Regions from separate parts of the Micromonospora sp. SH-82 genome, predicted to be linked through region 2. Evidence: riboswitches for the same ligand, from Rfam matches in the RefSeq annotation. Region 2 holds a riboswitch; each other region holds the start of a gene.

Evidence for each region. A riboswitch is a leader RNA that binds a small molecule or an ion and turns the genes downstream of it on or off. The one in region 2 is predicted to bind cyclic di-AMP.
Region 1: linked by a shared signal. The riboswitch ahead of WHN02_RS25475 (coiled-coil domain-containing protein) and the one ahead of WHN02_RS20390 (transglycosylase family protein) in region 2 are both predicted to bind cyclic di-AMP.
Region 3: linked by a shared signal. The riboswitch ahead of WHN02_RS05270 (NlpC/P60 family protein) and the one ahead of WHN02_RS20390 (transglycosylase family protein) in region 2 are both predicted to bind cyclic di-AMP.

The regions. Positions count from the first base shown of each region.
Region 1 covers NZ_CP148049.1:5,811,162-5,815,737, forward strand. Annotated here, with positions in the region: gene WHN02_RS25465 (HelD family protein) at 1-703, shown strand, start outside; gene WHN02_RS25470 (cation diffusion facilitator family transporter) at 811-1,725, shown strand; cyclic di-AMP (ydaO/yuaA leader) riboswitch at 1,879-2,009, shown strand; gene WHN02_RS25475 (coiled-coil domain-containing protein) at 2,055-3,173, shown strand; gene WHN02_RS25480 (PfkB family carbohydrate kinase) at 3,338-4,315, shown strand; gene surE (5'/3'-nucleotidase SurE) at 4,312-4,576, shown strand, end outside.
Region 2 covers NZ_CP148049.1:4,577,689-4,582,264, forward strand. Annotated here, with positions in the region: gene WHN02_RS20370 (hypothetical protein) at 1-62, shown strand, start outside; gene WHN02_RS20375 (hypothetical protein) at 97-222, shown strand; gene WHN02_RS20380 (DUF1707 domain-containing protein) at 401-892, opposite strand; gene WHN02_RS20385 (diacylglycerol/lipid kinase family protein) at 1,011-2,057, opposite strand; gene WHN02_RS20390 (transglycosylase family protein) at 2,251-2,850, opposite strand; cyclic di-AMP (ydaO/yuaA leader) riboswitch at 2,868-2,980, opposite strand; gene WHN02_RS20395 (hypothetical protein) at 3,277-3,570, shown strand; gene htpG (molecular chaperone HtpG) at 3,675-4,576, opposite strand, start outside.
Region 3 covers NZ_CP148049.1:1,139,440-1,144,015, forward strand. Annotated here, with positions in the region: gene WHN02_RS05260 ((Fe-S)-binding protein) at 1-759, shown strand, start outside; gene WHN02_RS05265 (NlpC/P60 family protein) at 977-1,990, shown strand; cyclic di-AMP (ydaO/yuaA leader) riboswitch at 2,184-2,324, shown strand; gene WHN02_RS05270 (NlpC/P60 family protein) at 2,388-3,386, shown strand; gene dcd (dCTP deaminase) at 3,641-4,219, opposite strand; gene WHN02_RS05280 (pyridoxamine 5'-phosphate oxidase family protein) at 4,331-4,576, shown strand, end outside.

The DNA of each region.
Region 1 (4,576 bases), 1.2 Mb from region 2:
GCTGAGCACCTTCGCCGACCGGCAGCGGGCCGCCCGGGAGGCCGCCCGGCAGCGCCCGGAGGACTACCGGGAGTACGCCCACGTGGTCGTCGACGAGGCGCAGGACGTCTCGCCGATGCAGTGGCGGATGATCGGCCGACGGGGGCGGCTGGCGTCCTGGACCGTCGTCGGCGACCCGGCCCAGACCGCCTGGACGGGTGATCCGGCGGAGCTGACCCGGGCCCGGGACCAGGCGCTGGGTCGACGTCGGCGGCACCGGTTCACGTTGACCACCAACTACCGCAACCCGGCGGAGATCTTCGCGGTGGCGGCGGCCGAGATCCGTCGGGTGGACCCCGACCTGCCCCTGCCCGTCGCGGTGCGCTCGACCGGGGTGGAGCCGGTGCAGCGGGTGCTGTCGGCGGCCGAGTTGGCACCGGAGACGGTGGCCGCGGCGACGGCCATGTTGGCCGAGGTGCCGGGGACGGTCGGCGTGATCACACCGGTGGACCGCCACCGCGAGGTGGCCGGGTGGCTGGCCGAGGTGGCCGAGCCCCGGCTCCAGGTGGTGACGAGCCTCCAGGCCAAGGGCATGGAGTACGACGGGGTGGTGCTCGTCGCGCCCGGGGAGATCCGGGCCGATCCGGGCTCCGGGGTCCGTACGCTCTACGTCGCGCTGTCCCGGGCCACCCAGCGCCTGGTCACCCTCGATCCCACCGGCTGAACGTCGACTCCGACGGTCGACAGGCCTCCCCTCGTCCGACACTTGCATACATAGCGATGTGAGCATAGGTTGTATCCCGGTCGGGTCGGACGACGGAGGGTGTGGGCGTGGGCGCAGGGCACGATCACTCGGCGGCGGTGGCGAACGCCGCCCATCGACACGTGGGCCGACTCTGGGCCGCGCTGGCCCTGCTGGCCGTCTTCACAGTGGTGCAGACGGTCGCGGCCTTCCGCACCGGCTCGCTGGCCCTGCTCTCCGACGCCGGACACATGTTCACCGACGTGCTCGGCATCGGCCTGGCCCTGGCCGCGATCACCGCGACCCGCCGGGCCACCACCGACCCGCAGCGCACCTTCGGCCTCTACCGCCTGGAGGTGCTCGCCGCCCTGGCCAACGCGGCGCTGCTGAGCGGGGTCGCGGTCTACGTCCTCGTCGAGGCGGTCCGCCGGATCGGCGACCCACCGGAGGTCCTCACCGGCCCGATGCTCGGGGTGGCGGTGCTCGGCCTGCTGGCCAACGTGGTCGCCTTCGGACTGCTGCGCAAGGGTGCCGAGGAGAGCATCAACCTGCGCGGCGCGTACCTGGAGGTGCTCGCCGACCTGGTCGGTTCGGTCGGGGTGATCGCCGCCGCGCTGGTCATCGCGTTCACCGGTTGGTGGTGGGTGGACCCGGTGGTGGCGGTCGCGATCGGGGTGTTCATCCTCCCCCGGACCTGGCGGCTGGCCCGGGCCGCCCTGCGGATCCTGGTCCAGGCCGCCCCGGAACACCTCCAGGTGACCGAGGTGCACGACCGACTCTCGGCGGTCCCCGGCGTGGCCGAGGTGCACGACCTGCACCTGTGGACGCTCACCTCCGGGATGGAGGTCGCCTCGGCCCACCTGACCACCACCCCGGGCGCGGAGATCGGGACGGTGCTCGCCGCCGCCCGGACCACGCTCCGGGAGGAGTTCCGCATCGAGCACGCCACGTTGCAGGTCGAACCCGGAGCGTCAGCGGGTGCCTGCGGAACCATCGAGTGGTGATGAGCACAGGCTTAAATTTCCGCGAGGATTGCTCTTTTTGCCGTACTTTGTCGCCCACCTCTCCGACACCATCGGTCACTTTGACTGCAACCGTCACACCCACCCCGGTAGGCTCGGTCCCGGCCTCCGCCGGGCGGCGCCCATCGGTGCCCACGGTGGCCGCCGCCTAATCGCCCACCCGGGCGAGCCGGGGAACCACGTTCCTGGGGTGCATCCGCGTCAGCGGTAGGGATCTTCCGTCCCGAACCCGTCAGCTAACCCGGTCGGCGGTTGACGGAAGGACAGGTCCATTGGCAGTAGTGGCATCACCGCGACGCATCACCGCCCGGATGGCGGCCCTGCTCGTCGCGACCCTCGCCCTCGGTGGCGCGGTCGCACCGGTCGGTCCGGCCCAGGCCGCGACCCGGGGAAGTCTGCTGGCGGCACCCGACGCCGACCCCGAGGGCGGCACCCCGGCCCTGCGCAACCAGCTGGAGGCGGCCAGCAAGGGATGGCTGGAGGCGAAGGCCAAGCTCGAGAAGTCGACACAGCGGCAACAGGAACTCAACGGTCGACTCAAGACCATCGACTCCGACCTGGCCGTCCAGAACACCAAGGTCGGTGAGATCGCCCAGGTCGCGTACCGGACCGGCCGACTCGGGGCGGCGAACGCCCTGCTCAACGCGACCTCCCCGGAGGGCTTCATGGACCGGGCCGCCGCGCTCGACCAGGTCGCCGCCAGCGAGGAGCGGGAGCTGCGCAAGCTCCAGGAGACCCGCAACCAGTCCGCCCGGACCAAGGTCGAACTGGATGCCGAGGTCAACGAGCAGCGCAAACAGGTCGCGACGATGGCCAAGCGCAAGGACCAGGCCGAGAAGGCCCTCGACGTCGCCGTCACGCAGGAGCGCCGTGAGGAGGCCGAGCGCCGCCGCCAGCAGCAGCAACAGCAACAGGCCCAGCAGCGCAGCAGCAGCGGCGGGTCGAGTGGATCGAGCGGGTCCGCGGCGTCCAGCGGGCCGGGCGGGAGCAGCACCAGGAACGCCAAGCCCGCCCCGCGTAACTCCGACGGGTCCTGGCCCCGGGAGTCGTGCAGCGTCAACGACCCCACCCCGGCCAACGGGTGCATCACGCCCCGGACCCTGCACGCCCTCAACCAGGCCAAGGCGGCCGGCTTCACCCGGTACGTCTCCTGCTACCGGCCGGGTGGATCAGGTGAGCACCCCAAGGGTCGGGCGTGCGACTTCGCCGCACAGCGCAACGGCTTCGGTGGGCACGCCACCGGCGGGGACCGGACGTACGGCAACAACCTGGCCGCGTACTACGTCCGCAACGCCGACCGGCTGGCCGTGCTGTACGTGATCTGGTACAGGCAGATCTGGCTGCCCAGCAGCGGCTGGCGCTCCTACAGCGGGGCGGGTGGGGACCCGTCCAGCGACCACACCAACCACGTGCACCTGTCGGTGTACTGACCCCCGGGTGACGCCCGGTGTCCCGCCACGACGGTGGGGCACCGGGCGTTCTCGTGCCCGGCGAGGCGTACGCCCGGCGTTTTCGTGCCCGGCGAGGCGTGCCCGGATCACCGCGTCGACGGTTATCAGGTGAACGACCCGGCGTACGGACGGAAGGTGGCCCCATGGACGGGCACGTGATGGTGTTCGCACCCACTCCCCTGCTCACGGTCACCATCGAACAGCCCAGCGACCACCCGGAGCTGCACCTGCACCCGGGCGGGCAGGGCGTCTGGCAGGCCCGGATGATCTCCTCCCTCGGGGTCCCGGTGGTGCTCTGCGCCAGCATCGGCGGGGAACTCGGTCAGGTCCTGGAGCCTCTGCTCGCCACCGAGGGGGTGGACCTGCGGACGGTCCGCCGCCACTCGACCAACGGCGGGTACGTGCACGACCGCCGCGACGGTTCCCGACAGGAGATCGTCGACGTGACAGGTGAACGGCTCACCCGCCACGAGCTCGACGAGCTCTACAACCTCGCCCTCGGGGAGGGGCTACGGGCCCCGGTGAGCGTCCTCAGCGGCCCCAACGAGCCGTCGCTCGTCCCACCCGACGTCTACCGCCGGTTCGCCGCCGACCTCGGGGAGAACGGTAGTCGGGTGGTGGTCGACCTCTCCGGGGAGCACCTCGCCGCCGTCCTGGACAGCGGGGTGTTCCTCTGCAAGGTCAGCCACGAGGAGCTGCTGCGCGACGGGTTGGCCGCCGACGACAGCGTCGCCGAACTCACCGGGGTCATGTACGACCTGCACCAGGCCGGTGCCCAGACGGTGGTGGTCAGCCGCGCCGAGGAACCGGCCCTGGCCCTCGTCGACGGGGAGGTGTTCGAGGTGGAGATGCCCCGACTGCACGCAGCCGACCCCCGGGGGGCGGGTGACTCGATGACCGCCGGGGCGGCGGCGGTGGTGGCTGTCGGCGGTGACATCCGGACGGCGATCCGTACCGGGGCGGCGGCGGGGGCGCTGAACGTCACCCGGCACGGGTTGGGTACCGGGCGGCTCGACTCGATCAACGGACTCGTCGACCGGGTCCGTCTCGTGCCGGCCGGGTCCCGCCCCCAGGAACGGATCAGCCCCGACGAGCTGGCCCACCGGGCGGTCGAGCGATGACGCTGCGGGTCCTGGTCACCAACGACGACGGCATCGCCGCCCCCGGCATCCAGGAGCTCGCCCGCGCGGCGGTGAGACGGGGGCTGGACGTGGTGGTCGCCGCCCCCCAGGAGGAGATGAGCGGCACCGGCGCGGCGATGACGGCGGTGGAGCGGGACGGACACGTGGTGGTCCACCAGCAGTCCCTGCCGGGGCTGCCCGACGTCCCGGCGTACGCGGTCAGCGGCTCACCGGGTTTCATCACGTTGATCGGGTTGCACG
Region 2 (4,576 bases):
CCCGGGCGTACGGCCTGGTCGACGCGTTCCTGCGGGACTGGCACACCGCCGTCGCGGACTGAACCACCCGTCAACCGACCCGAACGGAGCAGAACCATGATCAGAAACCACCGCACCGCCGACCGGACCGCCTCCCTGCCGACGGCCGTGGGCCGTCTCGCCGACATCGGCCCCGGTCCCGGTTTCACACCCACCCGACGCGGCTCCTGCGACGCCCCTTGACAGTCCGGCGCTGGCGTCGACCTCGTATCCGCTGGGCGAGACCACACACGCTGCCAGATCTCGGTAGGAATCGACCCTCATAGGGGCCACTCACTTCCAAGATCCTCGACGGAAGGGGGTTCTGACGGTGACGCGCCTGGGCGGGGTTCCGGCGGTGATGCGTGTCGGGCTGGGCGGGTCAGGACTGGTCGGGGATCGGTTCGCCGAAGACGAGGATGCCGATGGCGCAGATGGAGAAGACGATGCCGACCGCGCCGAGGATCATGCCGGTCAGGGCGAGGTTGTGGTTGCGGGCGCTCTTGAGACCGGGGCGGCCGAGCAGGATCGCGGCCACTCCGAACAGGGCGCCGACGCCCGCGCAGAGGGAGGCGACCACCGAGAACCCGCCGAGCGCGACCGCGGCGATCGTCATCGTCCGGGTGCGCTGCTCGGGGTCGACGGTGACCTGCGGGTTCGGCGTGGCGGCGGAGGTCTGCTGCGGGTGCCAGTGAAACTGACGGGGCAGATCGGCGACCTGCCCCGTCAGGTCGCCGACGACCGTGGCGCTGTGGACCGCCGCCATCCGGCGTTCGTAGTCGGCCAGGTCGATGTAGCCCTGCTCGAGTGCCTGCGACAGCAGGTCGAGAACCTGGGTCCGCTGTGCCGTGCCCACCCGCTCGTTCAGATCCATCGGTGAATCCTGTTCCTCCGTCGCCGGTCACCCCGGTGATCCCTGATGATCACCGGGGGGCCGGCCCAGCCTAGCCAGGAGACACCGTCGAGCCCACACCCCCTGGACGGGGAATGCCTTACGCCTGTTGAGTTTCCGGGCAGCAGACGGTCAGCGCCGCCGGGACGACCTTCACCTTGAGGCGGTTCGTCTCACCCCGGGCACCCCCGTCGAGTTCGTACGTCCTCGGGGCGTCGAGGCGTACCTTGATGGTGCGTCCCCGGGTGATCCGAACGAAGGGGGACTCCTCGGAGCGGCCGGCGGCCATCCGGCCGAGGGTGCGGGCCCAGTCGACAGCGCCGCTGGCGGTGGCCACCCCGACCTCCAGGGCACCGTCGTCGGGGCGGGCGTCGTCGAAGGCGGGGATGCCGCCGGTGATGGTGCCGACGTTGCCGAAGAGCACGCAGCTGGCCTCACCGTCGAACCAGTCACTGCCGTCGATCCTGATCCGGGTCCGGACGCACTCGCCGCGCACGTGCCGCAGCCCGGTCAGGACGTAGGCGAGGCGGCCGAGACGGCCCTTGAGGTTACGGTCGGCGTCACGGATCAACTCGGCGTCGAACCCGGCACCGGCCATCACCGCGAAGTGTTCCCCGTTGACCTTGCCCAGGTCGACGGTGCGACGTGGGCCGTGCAGACCGATCCTGACCGCCTCGGGCAGGTCGGTAGGGATGCCCAGGTTGGTGGCGAAGAGGTTGGCGGTCCCGGCCGGCAGGACGGCCATCGGGACACCGGATCCGGCCATGGCGTCCGCACTGCGCTGGACGGTACCGTCGCCGCCCCACACGAAGACCAGTTCGGCCCCCTCGTCGAGGGCCTTACGGACCTTCTTCGGCGCCTTGCGACTCTTCGGCACCTCGTACCAGAGCAGGTTCTTGATCCCGGCGCCGACCAGGGCGGCGCGGAGTTCGTCGAGCCCGCCGCCGAAGGTCTTCTTGCGGTGTGCGACGACGGCCACGGTGCCCAGCGTCGTCGCGCCGCCCGCCCGAAGGGTGCCGCCCGCGTCGGCGCTGCCCGGGTCGGTGCCGACGGGGTCCGTGGCGGCCGGATCGGTGGTGGCCGGGTCGGCGGTCGGGTCGGGGCGGGCCGGGTCCGTGGGGCGCTCGTCCAGGGTGTTCGTGCTCATGGTGGTCGCTGGTACCCCACCGGCGACGTCACTACGCGTGTCCACCCTGGAGATACCAGCGCCGGGGGCGAAACCCGGCACACCGGCGGGCGGAGGACCGGACCGGCCGGTACGACGGGCGGGGACGAGTCGGCGGGAAGGACGGCGGGGAACCCGGCCGGGAGGTGCGCCCCGGCCGGGTTTCGCCTCGACGTCAGAGGGTGAGCCGCTGACCGGGGATGATCAGGCCCGGGTCGTCGCCGATGACGTCCTTGTTGCGCTCGTGCAGAGCCTGCCACCCGCCGGTGACGTCGTGGGCGGCGGCGATCTTCACGAGGGTGTCACCGGCCTCGACGACGTACGTGTCCCGGTCGGTGCTGCGCGACGCGGGCTGCTCGGCGCGCTGGGCGGCGGCGTCGGCGGCGGAGGTCGACCCGCCCGAGGGCGAGACCGGGCCGCCCAGGGGGCCGCAGGTCGGCCAGGCACCGATGCCCTGACCCTGCAGGACCTGCTCGGCGACGGCGATCTGCTGGGCGCGGGTGGCCAGGTCGGCGCGGGTGGCGTACTGGAGGCCGCCGTACGCCTCCCAGGTGCTCTGGACGAACTGCAGGCCGCCGAAGTAGCCGTTGCCGGTGTTGATGCTCCAGTCGCCGCCGGACTCGCACTGGGCGATGGCGTCCCAGTCGACGCTGTCGGCCTGGGCGGGGGCGGCGGTGCCGAACACGGCGGCGAGGCCGGTCACGGCACCGACGGCGAGGGTGCCGAGGATCCGTCGGGGGTTGCGCAGGGCGCGGGACGTGTGTCGAGTTGCCATGGGGTTCCTCCACGCCGACGAGGTGAGCTGTCGGGTTCGGGCCGAGGAGCCCGGCCGCCGGTGGGCGGCTTCACCCCGAGGTGACGTGCACCGTGGAACCTGGGTCCCCCGCTCCATGCCCTGTGGTGGAGTGTTCCGCGGAGCCGGGGGCATGGATTGGGCGTACTCCGGCGGCGGTGTCCGCGTCGGCGGACCCGTATGACGGTAGGGGTGGCCCGGGGCGGGTGCATACGCTGCGTGAGGTTGTTCACCAGGCCACACGGGGCGGGGTTGCGAACTCGCCGCTCAGGCGGCATTCTGCGCCTTCACACACCTCTGACCAGGGCATCCGTGTCGACCGTCACCCAACTGTGACGGGCCGGAACGGTTAGAACAGGGGTTCAGTGGTGAGGGTTAAGGGGACATCGCGTACGAGGGGGGCCGCTCATGTCCAGTTCCATCGGATCCGACCGGCGCGACGCCGTGCCGGCGGGCGTGACCGACACCATGCTGTGGCGGCAGGCGATCGTCGTCGCCGAGCAGCACCGGGATGCCGCGCAGGGGCAGTGCCGGAACCTGCAGTGTGCCGACGGCCCGCAGCCGTGCGCCGCGTACACGTGGGCGCGGCGGGCGTTGCAGCTGGCGTACCCGGCCGAGCAGGAGCAGCAGCACGCCGACCGGCCCGCGTTGGCCGCGGTCGCGGCGCCGCCCCGCTACCCCGGCTCGGTCGCGGCGGCCTGAGTCTCACGACGTCGGGTGGGTGACCCCGCCCGGCGTCGGGCCGTGACGTCTCGCGGGTCCGGTGCGGCAACACCGGCCCGCGAGACACGTCTGACCGGAAAAGATCAGAGGGTACGGGCCAGCCGGTCGGCCAGGAGCCGGGTGAACCGGGCCGGGTCGGTCAGCTCCCCGCCCTCGGCCAGCAGCGCCATGCCGTACAGCAGCTCGGCGGTCTCGACGAGGGCGGCCGGGTCCTCACCCTGCTCGTGAGAGGTACGCAGCCCGGCGACCAGCGGGTGGGTCGGGTTGAGTTCCAGGATCCGCTTCACCGGCGGAACCTCCTGACCCATCGCCCGGTACATCTTCTCCAGGGTCGGGGTCATGTCGTACGCGTCGCCCACCACGCACGCCGGTGAGGTGGTCAGCCGTGAGGAGAGCCGGACCTCCTTGACGTTCTCGGCGAGCTTCTCGGTGAGGAAGGTCAGCAGACCGGCGAACTCCTGGGTGCGCTGCTCCCGCTCGGCCTCGGCCTCCTTCTTCTCCTCCTCGGTGTCCAGGTCGACCTGGCCCTTGGCGATGGAGCGCAGGGCCTTGCCGTCGAACTGGCCGACCTGCTCCACCCAGACCTCGTCCACCGGGTCGGTGAGGATGAGCACCTCGTAGCCCTTGGCCCGGAACGCCTCCATGTGCGGGGAGTTCTCGATCATCGACCGGGACTCACCGGTGGCGTAGTAGATGTCGCCCTGGCCGTCCTTCATCCGCTCGACGTACCCGGCGAGGGTGGTCAGCTCCGCCGGGTCGTCGGTGGAGGCCACCGACACGATCTCCAGCAGGGTGTCCCGGTTGTCCGGGTCCTCCAGGAGACCCTCCTTGAGCGCCCGACCGAACTCGGCCCACAGGGTGCGGTACTTCTCCTCGTTGTTGGCCTTCAGGTCCTTCACCGTGGAGAGGATCTTGCGGACCAGGCGGCGGCGGACCACCTGGATCTGCCGGTCCTGCTGCAGGATCTCCCGGGAGATGTTGAGCG
Region 3 (4,576 bases), 2.8 Mb from region 2:
TACCTCTTCTGGGTCGGCTGCGCCGGTGCGTTCGAGGACCGGGCCAAGAAGACCACCCGGGCGGTCGCCACGCTGCTGCACGAGGCCGGTGTCTCCTTCGCCATCCTGGGCGAGGGGGAGACCTGCTCCGGCGATCCGGCCCGCCGGATCGGCAACGAGTTCGTCTTCCAGATGCTGGCCCAGCAGAACGTCGAGACGCTCAACGAGGTCTTCGAGGGGCGGGAACCGGCCAAGCGCAAGATCGTTGCGACCTGCCCGCACTGCTTCAACACCCTGGGCAACGAGTACGGCCAGCTCGGCGGCGAGTTCGAGGTGGTCCACCACACGCAGCTCCTGGCCCACCTGGTCGCCGATGGCAAGCTCACCCCGGTCCAGCCGGTCGACGGCGGGGTCACCTACCACGACCCGTGCTACCTGGGCCGCCACAACCGGGTCTTCGCCCCGCCGCGTGAGGTCCTGGGCAGCGCCATCGGCGGGGGCACGGGCGACGCCGACCTGATCGAGATGCCGCGCAACAGCGAGCGCTCGTTCTGCTGCGGTGCCGGGGGCGCGCGAATGTGGATGGAGGAGCGGATCGGCAAGCGGATCAACGTGGACCGGGTCGAGGAGGCCATGTCCACCGGGGCGAAGACGGTCGCCGTCGGCTGCCCGTTCTGCTCGACGATGCTCAACGACGGGGTCAACGGCAAGGCTGCCGGAGAACAGGTCGAGGTGGTCGACGTGGCCAGCGTCCTGCTCCGCTCGGTCCGGCCGGAGTGACCGGAGGGTGACCGACCCCCACATTGATGGGTACCCCTCGATCGCCGAATAGTGGATACCGTTGGTGTGCAAGCGATTGCTTCACCGTAATGGTGAAGATTGTCTTCTTGCCCCGATCGCTTTGCTTCCCTAATGTTGGGCACCGGCCGCTTGTGGGTCGTCTGTCTCGCCCTCCCCTCCTCGCGAGGCGCCCGGCGGCCGGTCGGCAAAGGAGTCGGTGCCGGTGGCGAGCCTGCCCCCTCATCGTCGTGTCCCGAAAACGCCCGCCCGAGTACGCGGCGCGCGACGGGCATTGGCGCGTCTGACAGCCCTGTGTGCTGCCGTGATCGTCGGCGCCGGGATGCTCGCCGTACCGGCGCAGGCGGAGCCCACGGTCGAGGAGATCGAAGCGCAGATCGAGAAGCAGTGGCGCCAGCTGGAACCCACCATCGAGCAGTACAACAAGGTGCGGTCCGAGCTGAGGGTCAACCGCAAGAAGTCCGACGACCTCGCCAAGAAGATCGAGCCGTTGCAGCTCGAAAGCGAGTTGGCGCTGAACCGGATCGGTGAACTCGCCTCCCGGTACTACATCATCGGCCCCTCGTACGAGCTGGGCGCGGTGCTGGTGAACAGCCGCCCCGGGCAGCTCGGCGAACAGCTCACCCTGCTGGACCGGGTGGCCACCGAGCAGCGTCGGCAGATCGAGGACGTCCTGGCCGTCCAGGCCAGGTTCAACACCCAGAAGGAGAAGCTGGACACGCTCGTCACCACCCAGGTCAAGCAGGAGAAGGATCTGGCGAACCGGCGCAAGAAGATCGAGGGTGAGATCAAGACCCTCCGGGCGTCGATGCCGAAGACCACAGTGCAGACCGCCAACTGCCCGACCATCAACGGGGTGGTGAACGCGGCGGCGCGTACCGCCATCCGGGTCGCCTGTGCGCAGATCGGCAAGCCGTACGTGTTCGGGTCCACCGGGCCGAACTCCTTCGACTGCTCCGGACTGACCCAGTACGCGTACCGGGCCGCAGGCATCAGCCTCACCCACTTCACCGGGGCACAGTGGAACGAGGGACGGGCGATCCCGCGTAACGAGGCCCGCCCCGGCGATCTGGTCTTCTTCCGCAGCGACCTCAGTCACGTCGGCATCTATCTGGGCAACGACAAGATGGTGCACGCGGCGAGAGCCGGTGTCCCGGTCAACGTCTCCAGCATCAACACGATGCCGGTCGCCGGGTTCCGACGACCTGGCTGACCCTCGGCGTACCCGAGGCCCTCCGTCGTCGACCACCAGACGACGGAGGGCCTTCGTGTGTGGGCCGCGCCGCGCCCGAGAGTGAACGAACGTGAGACGGAGTGTCACGTATCGCTCCGTTGCGGATAGGCGGTCGTCTCTCTACGCTGGTGAACCGTCGGTCGGCAGCAGAACCGTCCAACCCGGGCGGTCACGAACGACACCGCCGAGTCGCCCGCAGGGGTGATCCGGGAACCCAGGTACGTCGGGGTCAATCCGCAGTCCGCTGCGGTAGGGCGTCCCCTTCCGCCCGAACCCGTCAGCTGACCCGGTAGGCGGTTCCGTCGAAGGAGTACCGAGCCCGGTGGCACTTCATGCCCCGCGGCCACCGTCCACCAGGTCGGCGCAGGTCGACCCGGTGCCGGCTGGGCCGCGCCCACGCTCGTTCCGTTGCACCACAGCACTGGCCGCGACCGCTGCGGTCCTGGTCGGGGCCGCCGTCCTCGGGGTCCCCGGCCCGGCGTACGCCGAACCGTCGGTGACAGATCTCGAACGGCAGATCGACAGGGACTGGCACCGACTCGAACCGCTCATCGAACGGCACAACGCCGTCCGGCAGGACCTCGCCGACAAGCGTCGGGAGGCCGCCGCCCTGGCGGCCAGGATCGACCCGCTGCAACGCCAGGTCGACGCGGCGATGAAGCAGGTCAGCGACCTGGCCGTGCGGGCGTACAAGGGTGAGGGCTTCTCGGCGCTCAACCTGATGCTCTCCGGGCGTACCCCCGGTGAACTGGTCGGCCGGATCGAGCTGATGGACCGGTTCGCCCACCGCCGGCAGGAGGACGTCCGGGCCGTCCGGGACCTGCGTGACGAACTGGCGGCCGGGAAGACCCGACTCGACCGGATGATCGTTCAACTCACCCGGGCGGAGAGGGGGCTCGCCGCGAGCCGTCGACAGATCGACGCCGAGATCGCCAGGTTGCAGAAGCTGCGGCTGCGGGCGTACGACAGCGGTGCCGGTGGGCCGCTCCGCCCGGCGCCCTGCCCCGTCACCTACCCCGGGGGTACGGCAGGTGACGTGGTCCGGTTCGCCTGCGCCCAGATCGGCAAGCCGTACGTCTGGGGCGCCGAGGGGCCGAAGGCGTACGACTGCTCGGGATTGATGCTCGCGGCCTGGGCGAAGGGCGGTGTGGCGCTGCCGCACAACGCCGCCCGGCAGCGGAAGGTGACCTCCCCGGTCGGCCGCGCCGACCTGCGCCCCGGCGACCTCGTCTTCTACTACCGCGACGTGCACCACGTGGGGATGTACGTCGGTGACGGCTGGGTGGTGCACGCCGCCCGGTCCGGGGTGCCGGTGCGGATGAAGCGCCTCGGTGACGCCCCGATCCACAGCTTCGGTCGCCCCGGCAAGGGCTGACCGTTCCGGCTGTCGGCGAGTGCACGTCGGCCCGTGAGACCGACGTGGTGTCCCTGCCGACGGCAGGCCCGGGTACCGCTGTCGCGGTGGTGCCCTGCGCGCCGCCCCCGCTGGTCCCGCGGGGGCGGCGCCGGGTCCTCCCCCGGCGGTCCGTCCCGTGCCCGCTCACGTCCCCCGGCGGGGCGCCGTGGCCTTCGGTGGCTGCTGGTCGGTGCCGGCGGGCCGGTGCTTTCGGGCCGGGTGTCGGCCCTGGGTCAGCGGGTCGGCCAGGTGCGCCAGTGTTGCCAGGAGCGGCTCGGGGTCGGGCCGCGCTGCCCCTGGTAGCGGGAGCCGTAGACGGCCGATCCGTACGGGTGCTCCGAGGGGGACGAGAGCCGGAAGATGCAGAGCTGTCCGATCTTCATCCCCGGCCAGAGGGTGATCGGCAGGTTCGCCACGTTGGACAGTTCCAGCGTGACGTGACCCGAGAAGCCCGGGTCGATGAACCCGGCCGTCGAGTGGGTCAACAACCCCAGTCGGCCCAGGGAACTCTTCCCTTCGAGTCGACCGGCGAGCTGCTCGCCGAGGGTGATCACCTCAAGGGTGGAGGCGAGCACGAACTCGCCCGGGTGCAGCACGTACGGCTCGCCCTCGGGCACCTCGACCGGGGAGGTCAGGTCGTCCTGCTGGGCCGCCGGGTCGATGTGGGTGTACAGGTGGTTGTTGAAGACCCGGAAGAGCCGGTCGAGGCGTACGTCGATGCTCGAAGGTTGCACCAGGGAGGGCTCGAAGGGCTCCAACGCGAGCGTGCCCGTCTTGATCTCGATCAGCAGGTCACGGTCGGAGAGAAGCATTTGGCAACCCTATCGAGCACGCTCCGGGGCACCCGATCGGGTGCCGGTGATCGTGCCGGGTGACCAGCGTGTCGGGTCGATTCTCGTACAGGTGTTCGATAAGATGTGGACATGGCTTCCTGGTCCGACTTCGCCGCCGACGACCCCCGACTCGCCGACGGGATTCGCCTCCTCATGCAGCAGTACGGGCCGGGCTTCGGCTACCTGGCCACCGTCCGCGCCGACGGTGGACCCCGGGTCCACCCGGTCTCCCCGGTCATCACCGACGAGGGGCTCTTCTGCTTCGTCATCGACTCGCCCAAACGCCGTGACCTCGAACGCGACGGCCGGTACGCCCTGCACTCCTTCCCCCCGGAG